Regions from separate parts of the Sinorhizobium alkalisoli genome, predicted to be linked through region 1. Evidence: riboswitches for the same ligand, from Rfam matches in the RefSeq annotation. Region 1 holds a riboswitch; each other region holds the start of a gene.
What was found. Region 1 has a riboswitch for cobalamin ahead of EKH55_RS10980 (CbtB domain-containing protein). Riboswitches for the same ligand answer to the same signal wherever they lie in the genome.
Positions count from the first base shown of each region.

Region 2: another riboswitch for cobalamin. It lies ahead of bluB (5,6-dimethylbenzimidazole synthase); the one in region 1 lies ahead of EKH55_RS10980 (CbtB domain-containing protein).
Region 3: another riboswitch for cobalamin. It lies ahead of EKH55_RS29370 (DUF1636 family protein); the one in region 1 lies ahead of EKH55_RS10980 (CbtB domain-containing protein).

Region 1 covers NZ_CP034909.1:2,257,740-2,261,007, forward strand. The annotation lists gene EKH55_RS10970 (cystathionine gamma-synthase family protein) at 1-646, shown strand, start outside; gene EKH55_RS10975 (anthrone oxygenase family protein) at 648-1,124, opposite strand; cobalamin riboswitch at 1,332-1,595, shown strand; gene EKH55_RS10980 (CbtB domain-containing protein) at 1,636-1,812, shown strand; gene EKH55_RS10985 (CbtA family protein) at 2,127-2,882, shown strand; gene EKH55_RS10990 ((2Fe-2S)-binding protein) at 3,091-3,268, opposite strand, start outside.
Region 2 covers NZ_CP034909.1:1,662,742-1,666,009, forward strand. The annotation lists gene EKH55_RS08160 (DUF2865 domain-containing protein) at 40-1,170, shown strand; gene bluB (5,6-dimethylbenzimidazole synthase) at 1,223-1,930, opposite strand; cobalamin riboswitch at 1,975-2,185, opposite strand; gene EKH55_RS08170 (TolB family protein) at 2,313-3,143, opposite strand; gene EKH55_RS08175 (NAD+ synthase) at 3,147-3,268, opposite strand, start outside.
Region 3 covers NZ_CP034909.1:1,941,142-1,944,409, reverse strand. The annotation lists gene EKH55_RS09505 (SLC13 family permease) at 1-784, shown strand, start outside; cobalamin riboswitch at 883-1,095, shown strand; gene EKH55_RS29370 (DUF1636 family protein) at 1,218-1,616, shown strand; gene EKH55_RS29365 (DUF924 family protein) at 1,701-2,261, shown strand; gene EKH55_RS09495 (mechanosensitive ion channel domain-containing protein) at 2,613-3,268, shown strand, end outside.

The DNA.
Region 1 (3,268 bases):
CGCCTGCGACAACACCCTGCTCGGCCCGGTGTTCCAGCACCCGATCGATCATGGCGCGGACCTCTCGCTCTATTCCCTGACCAAATATGTCGGCGGTCACTCCGACCTGATCGCCGGCGCGGTCCTCGGTTCCAAGGCCCTCGTCAAACAGGTGAAGGCGCTGCGCGGGGCGATCGGCACTCAGCTCGACCCGCATTCCTGCTGGATGATCGGCCGATCGCTCGAAACCCTGTCGGTCAGGATGGAGAAGGCGAACGACAACGCCCGTATCGTCGCCGAATTCCTGCGCGACCATCCGAAGGTCGAGCGCATTCACTACCTGCCCTTCGACGACGGGGAATCGAATGCCGGCCGTGTCTTCGCCGCCCAGTGCACCGGCGCCGGCTCGACATTCTCCTTCGACATCGCCGGCGGCCAGGAGGCGGCCTTCCGCTTCTTGAATGCGCTGCAGATCTTCAAGCTCGCAGTCAGCCTCGGCGGCACCGAATCGCTCGCAAGCCACCCGGCCGCCATGACCCATTCGGGCGTGCCGATCGAGGTCAGGCGCCGGATCGGCGTGCTCGAATCGACCATCCGCCTGTCGATCGGCATCGAGCATCCGGACGACCTCGTCGCCGACCTCGCCAATGCCTTGACGACGGCCTGATTCAACTGCGGGCGAGGCCGAGCACGAAAAGCGCCAGCGCCCCGATCGAGGCGATAGTGCGGACATGATTCCAGCGAACCCAGTCGGTCAGGTAGCGCTGCTGCCAGAGCGCTGCGGCAGCCTCGCCGCGCGCCGCTGCGAGCGCATCGTTCAAAGGAACGTTGAAAATGACCGTCACCAGGAATGTGCCGACGAGATAGGCGAGCCCACCGGCAGCAAGCAGGTAGCTCCCCCTCTCGCCCATTATGAAAGCAGCAACAATCAGCGCCAGGCCGAGAATCGCGGTGCCCATGAAGGCAACCAGGAACAACGGGTTCTGGATCGCCACGTTTATGGCGTTCATGGCGGCTATTCCCTGTTCCGCCGGAAGCCGCGACAGGGCCCGCATGACGCAGACCGAGAAGACGAAGAAGAGCCCCGCCATCAGGCCGGAACCGATGGCGGCTGCAAAAGCAAGGCCGGGAACGAAAGCTGCCATAACTTATCTCCAGATCGAGCAAGCGGGAACTGCAAGCGCTCGGAACGGGAACGCAACTGCAGAGATAGACGAGAGGCGCGATACAGTCACGAGGCGCAGCACCATTTTGGAAAGATCGGCCGCCCGCCATTTCGCAAGCCCGCGCCTGGCATCAATCCCGTTCATTTTACGGGTCCGGCTCGATTGACATCAGGCGCGGCCGCACCTAATCATCGGGGATCGATTGGTTCCCGGAAAGCGAACGCGCTTCGGGAGTAAACGGGAACGTGACGGGTGGACCCAAGCTGGGCATCTTAATCACGGCCGACCCCGCGACTGTAGTGCGGTGTGAATTTGCCGTTCCGGAGCGATCCGGAAAAAGCCACTGGAGAAGACCGCAAGAGGGCGGTTCGATCTGGGAAGGCGAGGCAAATCCCTGGTGCAACACCTGACGCCGCGAGCCAGGAAACCTGCCAATCGATGCGGGCGCAATGCCCAATCGGGAACATCCCTTGCCATCACGGAGGTTGTCATGGCTACGTCTAACGTTTCGAGCGTTTCGCTCTCCCTCAGCGATCGTCTGGTTGCGGGCATTCTTGCCCTTATGATCGGCGGTTTCCTCGTCTTCGGTGCAGGCCTTGCAAATTCGGCCGTGCTCCACGACACGGCGCACGACACCCGCCATTCCTACGGCTTCCCCTGCCACTAAGCCAATGGAACGCCTTGCGCGTTCCGGATCGAAGCTGAACAGAACCGTCAGGCGCTCCGAGCATGTGCGCATGCCATCCGGCATGATGTCGCGGCTCGCGCATCGGCGTCCTTTGTGCGCTCTGAAAGGCGCAGGGCGCTGTAGGGGTGCCCGACTGCGTTGGCTGGACCGTGCTCCCTACAGCGCCGCGCGCGTTATCAGACGCGCAAAGGCCGCTGTAGCACCTTATATTGCTGCATGTCTTTGTCGTTAAATCGAGGACGATTAAAGGAGACATGCAGTAGGGGAAGCGCTGCATTGAGGAAAATCGACACATGATCGTCAAGACACTTCTGGCCGCAATCGTGGCCGGGCTGATCGCCGGCGTCTTCATGACCGCCGCCCAGGAACTGCGCGTCACGCCGCTGATCCTGCATGCCGAGGAATTCGAGGGCGGAGAGCAGCCTGCTGCGGGTCACGAGGAGCATTCGTCTCTGAACGGTGTTTCGCCGCTCGAAAAACTTCTCGCCTTCGTTTCGCCGATAACGCCCGCCTATGCCCATGAGGGCGGACACGAGGAGGAGAGCGGAATCCTGTTCGGCATGAGCCGCTTTTCAGGAACGCTGCTCGCCAACCTGGTCACGGGCGCCGGCTTCTCGCTGCTGCTTGCCGGCATCAGCATCATGACAGGCCATCGGATCACGCTTGCAAACGGGGCGCTCTGGGGCGCCTGCGGCTGGCTAGCCGTGCACATGCTGCCGGCGCTCGGTTTGCCGCCGGAGCTGCCCGGCTTCCCGGCTGCCGACCTTGGCGAGCGCCAGGTCTGGTGGGCCTTGACCGTGCTGCTCTCTGCCGCGGGTCTCTACCTGCTGGCCTTGCGCAGAGAACTGGGCTCGAAGGTCGCGGGCCTCGTGCTGATCGCCGCACCTCACGCCTATGGCGCGCCGCAGCCGCTCGATATATCGAGCAACGTTCCGGCCGTCCTTGGCGCGGAATTCGCGGTTGCGGCACTAGCCACGACACTCGCCTTCTGGATCGTCCTCGGCATCGTTTCGGGCTTCATCAACGACCGGGTCGTGAAGGCCGGCTAAGCAGGCTCACCCCTCCCCAACCCCTCCCCACAGGTGGGAGGGGCTTTCTCGGCCGCACCGTTTCCACCCAAATCTCGCCCTTTGGAACAGACGCTAAGGGTATTGGGGAGCGCAGGCGATCGCCGCGGGCTCCAAGCCCCTCCCACCTGTGGGGAGGGGCTTGGTTCGGCTAAGGGCATTCTCAGTCAGTTTGGTGAGTGCGTCCATTCTATCGTGGGTGACAATCCACCACTTCACATCCAACCGACTTCCTCTCCGTCTCAAGCAAATGCGCCTTTAATCTCTCGCGCCGTGTCTCGGTCCTCAGCAGCACGCAGGTGTCGCAGAAATCGCCGCCTTCCGTCCGATAGTAGAGACAGCAGCCGCTGCGCATCCGATAGGTTCGA
Region 2 (3,268 bases), 590 kb from region 1:
GCTGAGGCGGCCGTTCCGCCGGAATGCAGGAAGAGGAAAGTGTCGGGATCTCCGAGCAATGCGCCCCGCGGCATCGCATGGCTTGCGGCTGCGCTTCTGCCGTTGGCATTGGCTACGGCAAACGAGGCTTCGGCTTCGAGCGTTTGTGAACGGCTTCAGGCCCGCCTCGCCGGCATGCCGACCACGTTCAGCTCGAATGCAAACCTCAGCGATTTCACCGGCGCCATTTCCCGCCAGAACATTGAGCTTCGACGCGCCAGGAACGAGCTCAGGCGGCTCGGATGCAGTCGCGGCAGCATCATCGTCATCGACGACAATACTCCCTTCTGCGCCGAACTCGACGACACGATCGCACGGATGGAGGCCAATCTCCAGGAATTGAAAGTCCATCGGCAGCAGCTGGTGTCGAACGGTCGCGCAGACGCGCGCCGGCGCATTCTCGCCGCGATGGAGATCAACGGCTGCATTCCGGTGCGCGGCGACGAGGGGGGCGAGCTGGACGAGTTCGCGACGACAACCGAGGCCGACATCCATCGCAACATCCTCAGGGATCTTGCACCGGACGACGAGGATTATCCGTTGCTCTTCGAAGAGCCCGGGATCCAGGATTTCTCGCCGATGGAGGGATACGGGAACGGTCGCTTGCGGACCATGTGCGTGCGCACCTGCGACGGCGCTTTCTTCCCGATCTCGTCGAATGCCTCGCCGGCGGATTTCCCGCGCGACGCCGAGCTCTGCCGCGCCCGTTGCCCCCAGACAGAGACCGAACTCTATTTTCACGTGCTTGCCACCGAGGAGAGCGACCAGATGGTCTCGGCTTCGACCGGCAGGCCCTACCGCGAACTGCCGACGGCCTTTGCCTACCGCACGCGCGACGTCGCTTCACGAGGCGCCTGCGGCTGCAAGCCCGCAAAGGCAGCCGGGCGGACGAACCGGGAGAGCACCTCCGAAGCCAGTCTCGCGGCGAGCCCCTCTGTCGTGACGATCGGCGGCGCCAAGGTGGGAAGGACGACTGAAGGCGCGGCCGCAAGGCCAACGAAAGAGCGCCCCTACGACCCGAAGAGCGCCAAGGTGCGCATTGTCGGTCCGACCTTCCTGCCGCCGGAAGAAAGCGCGATCGACCTCAAGAACCCCTTGGGACCAAGCTTTCAGCCGCAACAGGAGAATTGACGACGCTCACCTTTCACACGAGCCTATCCAGGCAAGACGTTGAAAAAGCGCGCTATCTCCGACCTGCATCAAGGTCCGCGGAAATGCCCCACTCCTCCTCGAAGGTCAGCTCTGCGAGCGGCAGCCGCTGGCGCCATCCCTTTGCCGCCAACTCCGGCTGCTGATAGAGCCGGTCGACGAAACCGAGGCATAGCCAGGCGACGATTTCGATGTGCTCCGGTATGCCCAGGATGGCCTTGATCTCGCTTTCATGAAAGATGCTGACCCAGCCGACGCCGACGCCCTCGGCGCGCGCGGCGAGCCAGAGGTTCTGCACCGCGCAGACGGTGGAGTAGACGTCCATCTGCGGGTTGTGGGTGCGCCCGAGGACGACCGAGCCGCCGCGGGTGCGATCGCAGGTCACGCAGACGCTGAGTGGCGCCTTGCGAATTCCTTCGAGCTTGAGTGCGCGATATTTCGCCTGCGCTTCGCCCGCGAACATTCGCGCGGCCTCCTCGTTGGCGCGCTGGAAGGCCTGCCACGCCTTCTCCCGCGTCTCCTCTCCGCGCACGAGAATGAAGTTCCAAGGCTGCATGAAGCCGACGGACGGCGCATTATGGGCGGCGGCCAGCAGCCGTGCTATCAGGGGTTCGGGCAGCGGCTCGGAGAGAAATTCGTCTCGCACGTCGCGGCGGGTCTCGATCGCACGGTAGACGGCGGCACGCTCGTCCGGCGAAAAGGCTCCAGCTGCGACAAGGCAGCCGCTCGGGTCAGGCAGCATCGTTCGATCCCCAACAATGCACAACCTCCCGCCGTCCGCGCGGGGCCGGTCCATCTTGCCAGGCCGGTCTTCTGACTCCGGTTCGTCCGGCCGCGCCGCCTTCCCGAATCGCCTGAGGATTCAGTGGCAAGGCTCCGAATCTCTTCAGAGCATGACTGGCGTGGCCGTCCCCGTCACAGCGTTGGGCACGTGCCGGAATTGCACCGACTTCCCGATTCTCCCGCGCTTGCGGGCACCTGACGAGCGCCATATGGACACAGGCACCCACGAAAGGCAAGGCATGCCTTACAGCGCCGCGCGTCTTTCAGACGCCAAAGGTCGCTGCAACTCTTTGAGTCTGCGCATCAGCCCGAAAATCGGTTCCGATTTTCGGGCTGATGCGCTACCGTTCGGGCCGGTAGCGCACGTAGGCGAAGGCTTCGCCTGATGGTGACCAGTTCGGAACATTCATGGTTCCCTGCCCGCCGAAGAGTTCGAAGAGGACGCGCGGATCGCCGCCTTCCGGATTCATCAGCCTTAGCCGCACGTCGAGATCGCGCGGGTGGTCGGAGACGTCGCCGTCATAGGAGAGTACCAGGAGGTTTCGGCCATCCGGCGACGGATGTGGAAACCAATCGCCATAGGGGCTGTTGGTGATGCGCTGAACATCGCTGCCGTCGGGCCGGATCCGCCAGATCTGCATGCTCCCGGTGCGGCTGGAGTTGAAATAGATCCACTTGCCGTCGGGCGACCAGTCCGGCCCGTCGTTGCGGCCCTCACCCCACGTCAGCCGGCGCTCCTCGCCGCCCCCGACGGAAATCGTGTAGATGTCGAAGACCTGGTCTCGGATTCCGCAATAGGTCAGCGTCCGGCCATCGGGCGACCAGCCGTGCCAATAGGAAGGGAGCTTCGGTGTGACGAGCCGCGGCGCGCCGCCCTCGACCGGCAGGAGATAGATCGCCGACTTGCCGAATTCGGTTTTGTCGCTGATGGCGAGCGTCGTGCCGTCCGGCGAAATCCCGTGGTCGTTGTTGCACTGCCGGGCGAAGCCCGTGTCGATCTCGACCGGCTCCGGCGCCCCGTCGAGCGCTATGCGATAGAGCCGTCCATCGCCATTGAAGACGAGGAAGCGCCCGTCCGGCGACCAGTTCGGCGCTTCGACCAGCCGCTCCGTCTGCCAGACCACGCGGGTCTCAGCCGTCGCGATGTCGAAGATCTCCACCGAACTGCGCATGGACTATCCCCTGTCGCGGAAGCGGTTGGTGATGGGGTAGCGCCGGTCGCGACCGAAATTCTTCTTGGTGATCTTCACGCCCGGCGCCGACTGCCGGCGCTTGTATTCCGCGATGTAAAGCAGGT
Region 3 (3,268 bases), 320 kb from region 1:
CTTCAACAATCACAATGTCAATCTGCTTGCGGTGAGCCGGCAGGGCGAGAGGCTGAAACAGCGTCTCGGCAGCATCCGGCTGCAGGCCGGCGATATCGTGGTGCTGCAGGGGGCGCGAAGCGAGCTGCCGGTCTTCCTGCAGGACTTCGGCTGCCTGCCGCTGGCGCAGCGCGAGATTCTGCTCGGCACGATCCGGCGCGGAACCCTGCCGCTGCTGCTGCTGGCGGCGGCGATGGCGACGACCGCGGTCGGCCTGGTGCCGGTGCCGGTCGCCTTCTTCGCTGCGGCCCTTGCCATGGTGATCTTCCGCGTCATCCCGCTGCGGGACGTCTACCGGGCCGTCGACGGCCCGATCCTGGTGATGCTGGCGGCGCTCATCCCCGTCAGCGACTCGCTGCGCACGACGGGCGGCTCGGACCTGATCGCCGGCTGGCTCGGCGGCATAGCCACCAACCTGCCGCCGGCCGGGGCGCTGGCGCTCATCCTGATTGCGGCGATGGCGGTGACGCCGTTTCTCAACAACGCCGCGACCGTGCTCGTCATGGCCCCGATCGCCGTGAGCTTCGCCGCCACGCTCGGCTACAGGCCGGACGCCTTTCTGATGGCGGTGGCGATCGGCGCCGGTTCGGATTTCCTCACCCCGATCGGGCACCAGTGCAATACGCTGGTGATGGGCCCGGGCGGCTACCGGTTCGGCGACTATCCGCGGCTCGGACTGCCGCTGTCGATCGTCATCATCCTTGCCACGGTGCCCTTGCTGATGTGGTTCTGGCCGCTGCAATAGCGAGCCGGTCTTCCGCCGTGATCGCGAAGGAGCAGCGAAGAAGGGCGGACGGCACTGTCGATCATTATCCCGACCCCATTGCATCGAGCCGAGACTCGTGCAACCAAGGGCGTGATGGTGCTGCTGCCGAAACTCGGCAGCGGCTGAAAAGGGAACGCGGTGAGGATGCCCGAAAGGGGCCGATGCCGTGGCTGCCCCCGCAACTGTGAGCGGAAAGCGCATCCACAACATGTCACTGGCCGGGAGGCCGGGAAGACGTGGATGCGCCGCGACCCGCGAGCCAGGAGACCTGCCATCGAACCGATCAACCACAACGGACGGGGTGTTCCGATGGAAAAGAAGCGGCTTCTGTCCGGCGTCAATCGTCGGTTTCGAGTTTCGCCATTCTCTGCGGCCCCCTTGCAAAGCTGGCAGGGGCCGGCGGAGAACAGCCATGGCGAATTCGCATCAATCAGCGCACAAGATAACGCTTTCGACCGAGTGCCACTTAACAGGCGGGCCGTGCCTACCGGGTGCCCGGTTGCTTGCCATGCTCAACGGCAGCATTTCGGCGCTCGGCAAGCCGCTCGCCGATGATTTCGCGATTGCCGGGACGGTGTGCATGGCCGCCTGCACCCGTCCCTGCACCATTGCCTTCCAGGCATCGGGCAGGGCGACGTATCTCTTCGGCGATGTCGCGGCCGAAGAGAATATCGACGATCTCGTCGGCTTCGCCGTCGCCTATGCGAATGGCGGCGTGGACGGCGGGCCGAGCGCCGCCGGCGGCGGCAATCTCGCCCGCGTTCCGGCGGCGCTGATCGTCTCCGAGGCGCTTGCCGGGCATTTCCAGTGATGGAGGCCGCCGAGGGCCGGCTGGAAATCGTGGAGTCGATCGCCTATCTGACCACTCGCGACCGTCAGAAGGAGAGGGGCCGGAATGACTGACCAAAGCACCAACTGCACACCGGAGGACGTGCTGCGTTTCTGGTTCGGGGAGCTTTCCTACGAGCACTGGTTCACGCCGAGCGCCGAACTCGATCGCGAGTGCGTGCAGCGCTTCCGGGATGCGCATCTGGCGCTTTCAAGGCATGTCGACGATGTCTGGAGGGCGAGCCCGCGCAATTGGCTCGCCGCGATCATTCTTTTCGATCAGCTCCCGCGCAATATGTATCGCGGATCGCCGCTGGCGTTTGCGACCGACGGACTCGCCCTGCGCGAAGCACAGCTTGCCATCGGCGCCAGCGCCGACAAGGCGGTGTCGCCGGAATGGCGCGCCTTCTTCTACATGCCGTTCGAGCATTCCGAGAACCTCGCCGATCAGACGATGTCGGTGAAGCTCTTTACCGAGCTCGGCGAGCCCAACTATCTCGATTATGCGATCCGCCATCGCGAGGTCATCGAGCAGTTCGGCCGCTTTCCCCATCGCAACGGCATCGTCGGGCGCCGGTCGACGCCGGCGGAGGAGGCCTATCTGGCTAAGCCTGGCGCGGGGTTCTGACGGTGCTCCGCTTCAGGGCATAGGAGCGAAGTGACGGTCCTCGCAAAGCGCAATGCGCCGATTCAAAGAATGCGGCGACCTACTGCATGTCTCCTTTAATCGACCTCGATTTAAGGACAAAGACATGCAGCAATTCAAAGTGTTACAGCGACCTTTGCGCGTCTAAAAAGACGCGCGGCGCTTTATGTGCGTCTGAATGCGTCCGAAAAAGACGCGCGGGCGGTCATTGACGGGCAAGTCGCAAAAGATGCCGTTTTGCATCTTTTCGCCTTGTTGCGTATGCAGATCGGACATGATGGCGCTCGCTTTGGCGAGCCCATCGGCGATAGACGGATTGCGAAGGATCTTGAATTGCGTTCGGCAGCACAATTGACCGCCCTCTTGTTTGCTTTGGTTGTGCTGGCGCTCGCCGGCGGCGCGCCGGCGACGGCCCAGGACGCGGCTCGGCCCGTGGAGCAAAGCGAGCCCGCTCAACAATCGCCCGCCCCGGCAGCCGAGCCTGCCCGGTCGGGACAACCGGCGCCACGGGGTGAAGCGGGCGCCGGAGCTGCCGCATCGCCGGTGCTGCAGCAGGCGGAAGCGCAACTGACCAAAGCCGAGCGCGATCTCAAGCAACTGGGGGAGCGCGTTGCCAATGCAAAAGACGATGACACGCGCCTTGCCGAATTGAAGGTACAGGCCGACGCTCTTGCCAAGGAGATCGTTTCGGCCGCCGCGGCCACCCGGCCACGACTGGACGACATCAAGGCGCGCCTGGAAGAGCTTGGCGAGCCGCCGGGCAAGGACCAGCCGCCGGAGGCGGCAATCGTGACGGAGGAGCGACAACGACTGCTTGCCGAACGGGCGGCGATCAATGCGATCGCGGCCCGTGCGGAGAGTCTTGCCGGCGAGGCGCGACGGCTTGCCGGCACGATAACCGCGACACGTCGGGCACTGTTCTCCACTACGCTGCTGAGGCATACGAACGTTTCGGCGGAGATGCTGAGCGAGGCGTTTACAGCGACGGC